DNA from 4 places in the Zobellella denitrificans genome. Region 4 is predicted to be linked to each of the others. Evidence: predicted binding sites of a transcription regulator. Region 4 holds the regulator's gene; each other region holds the start of a gene.
What was found. Region 4 encodes sigma-54, which starts transcription at its own class of promoters, with help from an activator protein. Its sites were predicted from a motif close to TGGCACNGTTTTNGCTT; they were not measured.

Region 1 (2,201 bases), 120 kb from region 4:
TGGGCGGCGGCGAGCAGAAGCTGCTCAAGGCCGGGGTCACCGCCGTGGTGATGACCTCGGTGTCGCTCGCCGCCTTCGAGGTGCGCGAAACCCTGGGCGGCATCTCGCTGATGGTGATCTTCGCCCTGGCCCTGCTCTACGCCATGCGGGAGATCTTCAAGGAGGATCTGCGCGCCACCCTGTGGCGCTGGCTGCGCAAGGGCCGGCCCAAGTGGCGGCGGCAGTACTTCGACGTGCACAGCAACCAGCTGGTCGGACGCCAGCTGGAGTGGTTCGACTACCAGTCGCCCTCCCGCCTGGACGGCGCCATCAGGGCCGCCCGCCGGGCCAACGTCAGCCAGCGCGAGGAAGTGATCATGCACTACGGCAGCCACTCGCGCATGTTGCCGACCCGCTTCCTGAGCGGTTACGAGCAGACCCGGGAAGTGCTGCAGCTCGACCTGGCCCTGCTGGCCCGGCTGATGGAAAAGGGCTCCCATCACGTCTACCAGCTCAAGGACAATCAGGTCACCCGCCAGCCGGTGGAAAAACGCTACCTCATCAACCTGGTCACCCGCGAGGTACAGGGGCAGAAACCGCCGGTGCTCCAGCGCTGGAAGGTGGTGATGAGCCGCTCCAAGATAGTGGAAGTGGAAGAGATCCCCCAGCCGGGCAAGGACGGCGGCTGACGACCGCCCCGCCGGCCAGACCCCGCTCCCGTTGTCACGGCCCTTCGGCCGGCTGGCGCTCCGTCCTTGGCATGCTTCCTGCTAAATCCTGTTCGATGTTGGGCCCAAAAACAGGGCCCGCGCACCAAGGTGGTGCCAGAGGGATATTTTTAACTTATTAATCAATAGCTTGACAATAAGACCAAAAATCCGTCCGGGTCCATGACCGCCCCGGCACGACAGTGCGCGCACCACTTTGGACAAGTTGTTTGGCAAATGCACCATCATCGTGCAGTGATGGCCCGCCGCCGGCGGGCCCGAGGAGATCAATCCATGGACAATATCAGCAGCGCCATCGACAGCCTGGCGCAGAGCGCCAACACCCTCTTCATCCTGATGGGGGCCGTGATGGTGTTCGCCATGCACGCCGGCTTCGCCTTTCTCGAAGTGGGCACGGTGCGCCACAAGAACCAGGTCAACGCCCTGGCCAAGATCATGACCGACTTCGGCTTTTCCGCCGTGGCCTACTTCTTCGTCGGCTACTGGGTCGCCTACGGCGTCACCTTCTTCCAGGACGCCGACACCCTGTCCGCCGGCCAGGGCTACGAGCTGGTGAAGTTCTTCTTCCTGATGACCTTCGCCGCCGCCATCCCGGCCATCGTCTCCGGCGGCATCGCCGAACGCGCCCGGTTCTGGCCCCTGCTCACCGCCTCGGCGCTGAGCGTGGCCTTCGTCTATCCCTTCTTCGAGGGGCTGATCTGGAACGGCAACTTCGGCTTCCAGGCCTGGCTGGAGGCCACCTTCGGCGCCGCCTTCCACGACTTCGCCGGTTCGGTGGTGGTGCACGGGGTGGGCGGCTGGATCGGCCTGGTGGCGGTGCTGCTGCTGGGCGTGCGGCAGGGCCGCTACAAGGGCGGCAAGCTGGTGGCCTTTCCGCCCTCCAACATCCCCTTCCTGGCCCTGGGCGCCTGGATACTGTCCATCGGCTGGTTCGGCTTCAACGTGATGTCGGCCCAGACCCTGGACGGCATTTCCGGCCTGGTGGCGATCAACTCGCTGATGGCCATGGTCGGCGGCATCATCGCCGCCCTGATCCTCGGCAGGAACGACCCGGGCTTTATCCATAACGGTCCCCTGGCCGGGCTGGTGGCGGTGTGCGCCGGCTCCGACATCATGCACCCCATCGGTGCCCTGGCGGTGGGCGCCGTGGCCGGCGCCCTGTTCGTGTGGCTGTTCACCCTGCAGCAGAACCGCTGGAAGATCGATGACGTGCTCGGGGTCTGGCCGCTGCACGGCCTGTGCGGCGCCTGGGGCGGCATCGCCGCCGGCATCTTCGGTCAGTCGTCCCTCGGCGGCCTGGGCGGGGTCAGCCTGGTGTCCCAGTTGATCGGCACCCTGGCCGGCATCGCCGTGGCCGTGCTCGGCGCCCTGCTGGTGTACGGCGGTATCAAGATGGTGGTGGGCCTGCGCCTCAGCGACGAGCAGGAGTTCAACGGCGCCGATCTCAGCATCCACAAGATTGCCGCCACCAGCAACGACTGAGCGCCGCCCGGG
Region 2 (2,201 bases), 260 kb from region 4:
GTTCTCCATGTCCGGCACCGCGAACAGCAGCAGGGGCGCGCCGGCCTCCCGCTCGGGCCAGATGCCCTCCATCGCCGCCAGCTTGATGGGCTGGTGCTCCTTGACGTTGAGGCCGTGGAAATCGCCTACCAGCGCCTGCACCGGCGCCAGGATCAGCGCCGCCCACAGCGCCATCGACAACCCCTTGCGGGCGAAGGCCTGCTCCCGCCCCTTGAGCAGGAACCAGGCGCTGACGCCGCCGATCACGAAAGTGGCGCTGAGCATGGCCGCCAGCAGCATGTGCACCAGCCGGTAGGGCATGGAGGGGTTGAAGATCACCTCCAGCCAGCTGGCCACCTCGAAGCGGCCGTCCACTATCTCGTAACCGGCCGGGGTCTGCATCCAGGAGTTGGCGGCGATGATCCAGAAGGCGGAAAGCCAGGTACCCACCGCCACCACGCAGGTGGCGAAGAAGTGCAACCGCTCGCTCACCCGCTGCCAGCCGAACAGCATGACCCCGAGAAAGCCCGCCTCCAGGAAGAAGGCGGTGAGCACCTCGTAGGCCATCAGCGGCCCCAGCACCGGGCCGGTGATTTCGGAGAACTCGGAAAAGTTGGTGCCGAATTCGTAGGACAGCACTATGCCGCTGACCACCCCCATGCCGAAGGTGATGGCGAAGGGCTTGATCCAGAACTTGGCCAACTGGAAGTAGATGGGGTTGCGGGTCTTCAGCCAGAGCCCTTCCCAGATGGCGATGGCGGTGGCCAGGCCGATGGTGATGGCCGGGAAGATGATGTGGAAGCTGACCGTGAACGCGAACTGAATGCGCGACAGCAGGGCGGAATCGAGCTCCATGGCTCCTCCTTAACGACGGTAACGGTTGACGGCGGCCGGCAGGGTCGCTAACAGCAGAACGATAAAAATAGCGGAGAATTCAATCAGTAAGGCGGTCATGTTCATTATTGTTGCTCACTCGCTGGGTTGATACCCCCATAAAGCAGAAACCGTGCCACTACGTCCGACACCTTGTGCCGCCTTGTTCTGGATCAAAAAACCGGCGAAAACTTGCCCGAACCGACAACAAGGTTTACAGTCTTTCGCCGGTAAACTGTAAACCTTATTTACACCTGGAGCCCGCCGATGTCACCGGATGTCGCCTTCGAACTGATGATGATCCTCACCAGCGGCTGCGCCCTGCTGGTGTCCGCCTGGCTGTACTGGCGCGCCCGCCGCCGGCGCAGCATGAAGGCGCTGGCGGGCTTCGGCGTGATGATGGCGCTCTGGTGCGCCGGCCACGTGGCGGTGTTCCACGGCTGGGAGCGGCTCGGCATCGCCCTGATCCTGGCCAACCCCCTGATGCCCACCTTCTTCCTCGACTTCGCCGTCGGCTTCGTCAACCAGGGCGTGGGCAGGCGCCCCTGGCTCGACCGCCTGGCCCGCGGCCGCGGCCTGCTCTACCTGGCCGCCCTGGCGGTGCTGCTGGCCAGCCTCTGGCTGGAGGGAGGCGGCGTCATCGCCTTCGGCCCCTTCGCCCACTACTTCGTGTTCCAGGGCATCGGCTGGTTCAACATCGCCTACACCATCGCCATCGGGGTGCTGGCCCACGCCCTGCTGCTGTGGGGCCTGCGCATCCACAGCGGCAACCGCCGCCGCTCCATCGCCGCCATGTTCGCCGCCGGCGCCTGGGGCCTGCTGCTGGCCACCAGCTTTATCTTCCCCTCCCTCGGCCTGTACTGGTATCCCTGGCCCATGCTGCTACTGCCGAGCTATGTGGTGCTGCTGGTCTACGGCGTGGTGCGCTACCAGATGCTGGAAATCAACGCCTGGGCCAACCGGGCCCTGCTGTGGACCCTGATGACGGCGCTGGTGATGGGGCTGATCGCCCTGCTCAGCGCCATGGCCGGCCAGTTCGGCATGCAGGCCCTGGCCAACGTGCCCAAGTGGCAGCTGTGGCTCTATTCCATGCTGCTGCTGATGCTGGCCCTGGCCCTGTACCAGCCGGTGAGCAAGCTGGTGGAGCGGCTGATCTACCCGGGCAGCCGGCTCGACGAGCAGTTGCTCGCCCTCTGGCAGCAGCGCCTGGGCGAGGCCAGCAGCTGGAGCGGCCTGGCCAATGCCGCCGCCGGGCTGATCTCGCGCCAGATGGGCCAGCCGGTGGCCATCCGCTTCACGCCCGAAGGCGAGTCGGCCCAGGCCCTGCCCGCCGGCCCCTGCATCCAGTG
Region 3 (2,201 bases), 1.9 Mb from region 4:
ACAGCCCGGATCTCACCCGCAAGCTGGAGCGCTCGCGCGATCACTCCAGCAAGAACTTCTTTATCCGCAACCGCAAGCCCTTTATCGCCCAGCTCACCGGCCTTATCGTGATCGGCTCCGGCATCCTGATGGTGGGCATGATCGGCGGCATCCTCACCGGCACCTGGGATCCCATCGAAATCGTGCTCAACTCCATGAGCTCGCCCATCGTGCTGATCCTGAGCATGCTGACCATCGCCTTCGCCCAGTGGTCCACCAATACCGCCGCCAACCTGATGCCCTCGGCCTATATCCTGATGAACGTCTTCCCCCGGCTGAACTTCGCCCAGGGCGTGGCCATCTCCGGCGTTATCGGCCTGCTGATGATGCCCTGGGTATTCGCCGACAACCTGCTGTGGTTCAGCGTCATCACTTCCGGCCTGCTCGGTCCGGTGGCGGGCATCATGCTGGCCGACTTCTACCTGCTGCGCCGTGGCCGGCTGAACGTTAACGATTTCTACGATCCCAAGGGCCCCTTCGTCTACCAGAACAACTACAACCTGCGCGCCTTCCTGGTGTACGGGGTGTCTTTCCTGTGCAGCCTGGTGTTTATCAACCTGGCCTTCTTCGTCGGCCTGGTGATCAGTGTGGTGGGCTACACCCTGCTGATGAAGCCCATCGCCAAACCTGCCGGCGAGGTGGTGCTGCAAACCGAGTCCTGAGTTTTTAAAGCGTTAATCGTGCCTTGGCCCCCTCGCGGGGCCTTTTTTTGTTGGTAAGGACTCGAGTTGCACCAATATGGATCCTCTGCACGGCAGTGTGCACCACTTTGGTGATAGAGACTCGGTCAAGCGGGATGGCGGCCCCGTCTATTCTTGATGAATAAGTTTAACTTTTTGATTTAATTGTAATTTAAATAATTGGCACGAATTCTGTTAATGCTTGTGTACAGAATCTTCGACCCCGATGTGTCCATATGACCCAGCTTCAAGCACAAGCCCCGCAAGCCGGCCCCGGTTACGGTCAGGCGCGTAGCTGGCCGGCGCACCTGCGCCTGCGGCTGGAAGCCGACCCGTCTCCGGCCGGGGGCAAGACCCGGCTCAAGGGACTGGACTTTGCCGGCCCCCTGCGCATCCAGCGCCCCTTCTATCCGGAAGGGGGCACCTGCCATCTTTACCTGCTGCATCCCCCCGGCGGCCTGGTGTCCGGCGACCGGCTGGCCATCGAGGTGGCCGCCGAGCCCGGCAGCCAGGTGCTGCTGACCACCCCTTCGGCGGGCAAGATCTACGGCCGTGACAGCGCCGGCGTGGCCCAGGGCCAGCAGGTGTGGCTGCGCGCCGGCGAGGGCGCCGAACTGGAATGGCTGCCCCAGGAGACCATCGTTTACCGGGGCGCCAACGGCGTGCTCGACACCAAAGTCGAGCTGGCCGAAGGCGCCCGTTTTATCGGCTGGGACCTGGTCTGCCTGGGCCGCCCGGCCGGCGAGCACTGGTTCGAACAGGGCCACCTGACCCAGCGCCTGCAACTGCACCGGGGCGGCCGCCTGCTGTTCAACGAACGCCTCAGCCTCGAGGGCGGCGACTGGCTGCACCGGGGCCGGGTGGGGCTGAACGGCGGCTGCGTGTTCGGCACCCTGATGGCGGCGGGGCCCGGGCTGGATGACGCCCTTATCGGCGAGTTGCGCGAGGCCTTGCCGGGCCCCGATTTCACCCTGACCGAACGCCTGGGCGTGCTGCTGGTGCGCTATTTGGGCACTGATATGAACATTTGCCGCGACGGCATGTGGCAGGCCTGGGGGCTTATCCGCCCCGCCGTGCTCGGCCGGCCCGCCGTTATTCCCCGGATCTGGCTCACTTAAGCCTGTGTTCCTTCGAAGGGACAACAGGCGGTGATGGCGTTTTGAAGAGGACAAAGGGTGCGGTTCCACCGACCCTCCGCGCCAGGGGGCGCGAAGCGCCTAGCACCGGCGTTAGCGCCGCGACCGAGTTGCCAGTGGCAAGTCGCAGCGCGGCGATAACGACGGTTTCCGCGACATCGGCGCGGCGGAGCCCCCAGGGAAGGGTTTACGGCGTGTCGGTGGCGCCGTGCGCTTTGGCCGAGTGGTACAGATCTCAAACCGATGTGTAGGAGAGACCCAAAAATGGAACTCAGTCCAAGAGAAAAGGACAAGCTGCTGTTGTTTACCGCCGCCCTGCTGGCCGAGCGCCGGCTGGCGCGCGGGC
Region 4 (2,201 bases):
GCCGATGCCGGTGCTGCCCATCTTTTCCCGGGCCAGCAGGCAATCGAACAGCTGCTGGCTGCTGATGTTCAGGTGCTGGGCGGCCAGCTCGCTGATGATTTCCAGGGCACGTTTCTTGCTCGTGCAGGGAACTGCACTGCGGGTGCAGTCCCTGCTCAGTATGTCGGCGACTTCCATGGTTATTTTTGCTTGAGCTTCTCTTTGTGTTTGATGATCTGGCGATCCAGCTTGTCGATCAAGCCGTCGATGGCCGCATACATGTCTTCGTGCTGGGAGTTGGCGAAGACTTCGCCGCCGCTGACGTTCAGCTTGGCTTCGGCGATCTGCTGCAGTTTTTCCACGTTGAGGATGACGTGCGCATTGGTAATGTGGTCGAAGTGACGCTCCAGCTTGGAAAATTTGCTGTTCACATAGTCACGCAGTGAGTCTGTGATTTCCACATGGTGTCCAGTCAGGTTTATTTGCATAACGTCTTCCTTCTTGGTCTGCCTTTAAACCAGGCGTTTACGCTGATTGGAAGGGGGGATGGCCAGTGACTCCCTGTACTTGGCGATGGTCCGCCTGGCCACCTGTATCCCCTGTTCGGCCAGCAACTGGGCGATCTTGCTGTCGCTCAGCGGCTTGGCCGGGTTTTCCGCCCCGACCAGTTTCTTGATCAGGGCGCGAATCGCCGTCGAGGAGCACTCCCCGCCGTCGTCGGTTCCCACGTGGCTGGAGAAAAAATACTTCAGCTCGAACACCCCCCGGGGGGTGTGCAGGAACTTCTGGGTGGTCACCCGCGAGATGGTGGACTCGTGCATTTCCACCGCCTCGGCCACATGGTTCAGCACCATGGGCTTCATGGCTTCCTCGCCATACTCAAAGAATGCCTGTTGTTGCTCGACAATACAATTGGCAACCTTGAGCAGGGTCTCATTTCGGCTTTCCAGGCTCTTGAGAAACCACTTGGCGTCCTGCAGGTGGTTGCGGATGAACTGGCCGTCCTCGCTGTTGCGCGGCTGCCGGGCCATGGCGGCATAGGTCTGGTTGAGGCGGACCTTGGGCATGGCCTCGGGGTTGAGCTCCGCCACCCAGGCACCGTTGCGCTTGGTTACCACCACGTCCGGGATCACGTATTCGGAACTGCTCTGGATGACGGTGTGGCCGGGCCTGGGCTCCAGCTGCTGGATCAGCGCCAGCACCTCCTTGAGTTCCTCCTCCTTGAGCCTGGCCTTGCGCTGCAGGGTGCGGTAGTCCCGGTTGCCGAGCAGATCCATATGCTGGTTGATCACCTCCCGGGCCTGCTGCAGCCAGGGGGTCTCGGGCGGGAACTGCTCCAGCTGGATGCGCAGGCATTCCTGGACGTTGCGGGCCGCCACCCCGATGGGATCGAAGTGCTGGATGCGCTTGAGCACCGCTTCCACCTCGTCCGCCTCGATCTCCAGCTCGTCGCCGGCCACCGCCTCCAGGATATCGGGGACGTCTATGGTGAGGTAACCGGCCTCGTCGATGGCATCGATGATGGCCAGGGCGATGGCTTGGTCGGTATCGCTGAAGGGGGTGAGGCGCATCTGCCACAGCAGGTAGTCCTGCAGGGTTTCGGTGGTCTCGCCCTGGTAGACGGTGTCCTCGGCGCCTTCGGGCAGGCCGCCGCCGGCGCCCGGGGAAGCGGTATAAAGCTCCTCCCAGTTGGTGTCCATGGGCAGGTCATCGGACAGCTGGCTCTGCTCCATGGCGGTGTCGGCGGCCAGCTGTTCTTCGTGGCGGGGCTCGGCCACATCGATGCTTTCCGGCTCATCCTGCTCCAGTAACGGATTGCTCTCCAGGGCTTGCTGGATCTCCTGCTGCAGTTCCAGGCTGGAAAGTTGCAGCAGGCGGATCGCCTGCTGCAACTGGGGCGTCATGGTCAGCTGCTGGCCCAAACGTAACTGAAGAGTTGGCTTCATCTTTTAAAAAAGTCCTTCTATATCGACCGCACTGTCATGATGCGGGGCCTGCTCAGAGGCTGAATTGTTCACCCAGATAGACTTTCTTGACCTGCTCGTCGGCGAGGATCTCGGCCGGGGTGCCGGCGGCGATGCGGTGGCCGTGGCTGACGATATAGGCCCGTTCGCACACATCCAGGGTTTCCCGTACATTGTGATCGGTAATTAGCACGCCGAGGCCCCGATCGCGCAGGTGCAGTATGATTTTCTTGATGTCGATCACCGAAATCGGATCCA

Region 1: the regulator sigma-54 is predicted to act here: its motif matches at 736-752, upstream of AN401_RS17205 (ammonium transporter).
Region 2: the regulator sigma-54 is predicted to act here: its motif matches at 975-991, upstream of AN401_RS15405 (cytochrome ubiquinol oxidase subunit I).
Region 3: the regulator sigma-54 is predicted to act here: its motif matches at 901-917, upstream of AN401_RS05780 (urease accessory protein UreD).

Annotation. Positions count from the first base shown of each region.
Region 1 covers NZ_CP012621.1:3,642,808-3,645,008, forward strand. Annotated here, with positions in the region: gene AN401_RS17200 (hypothetical protein) at 1-668, shown strand, start outside; gene AN401_RS17205 (ammonium transporter) at 981-2,189, shown strand.
Region 2 covers NZ_CP012621.1:3,259,499-3,261,699, forward strand. Annotated here, with positions in the region: gene AN401_RS15405 (cytochrome ubiquinol oxidase subunit I) at 1-834, opposite strand, end outside; gene AN401_RS15410 (sensor histidine kinase) at 1,120-2,201, shown strand, end outside.
Region 3 covers NZ_CP012621.1:1,203,107-1,205,307, forward strand. Annotated here, with positions in the region: gene AN401_RS05775 (cytosine permease) at 1-701, shown strand, start outside; gene AN401_RS05780 (urease accessory protein UreD) at 956-1,837, shown strand; gene ureA (urease subunit gamma) at 2,120-2,201, shown strand, end outside.
Region 4 covers NZ_CP012621.1:3,523,060-3,525,260, reverse strand. Annotated here, with positions in the region: gene ptsN (PTS IIA-like nitrogen regulatory protein PtsN) at 1-177, opposite strand, end outside; gene hpf (ribosome hibernation promoting factor) at 180-467, opposite strand; gene AN401_RS16665 (RNA polymerase factor sigma-54) at 492-1,925, opposite strand; gene lptB (LPS export ABC transporter ATP-binding protein) at 1,978-2,201, opposite strand, start outside.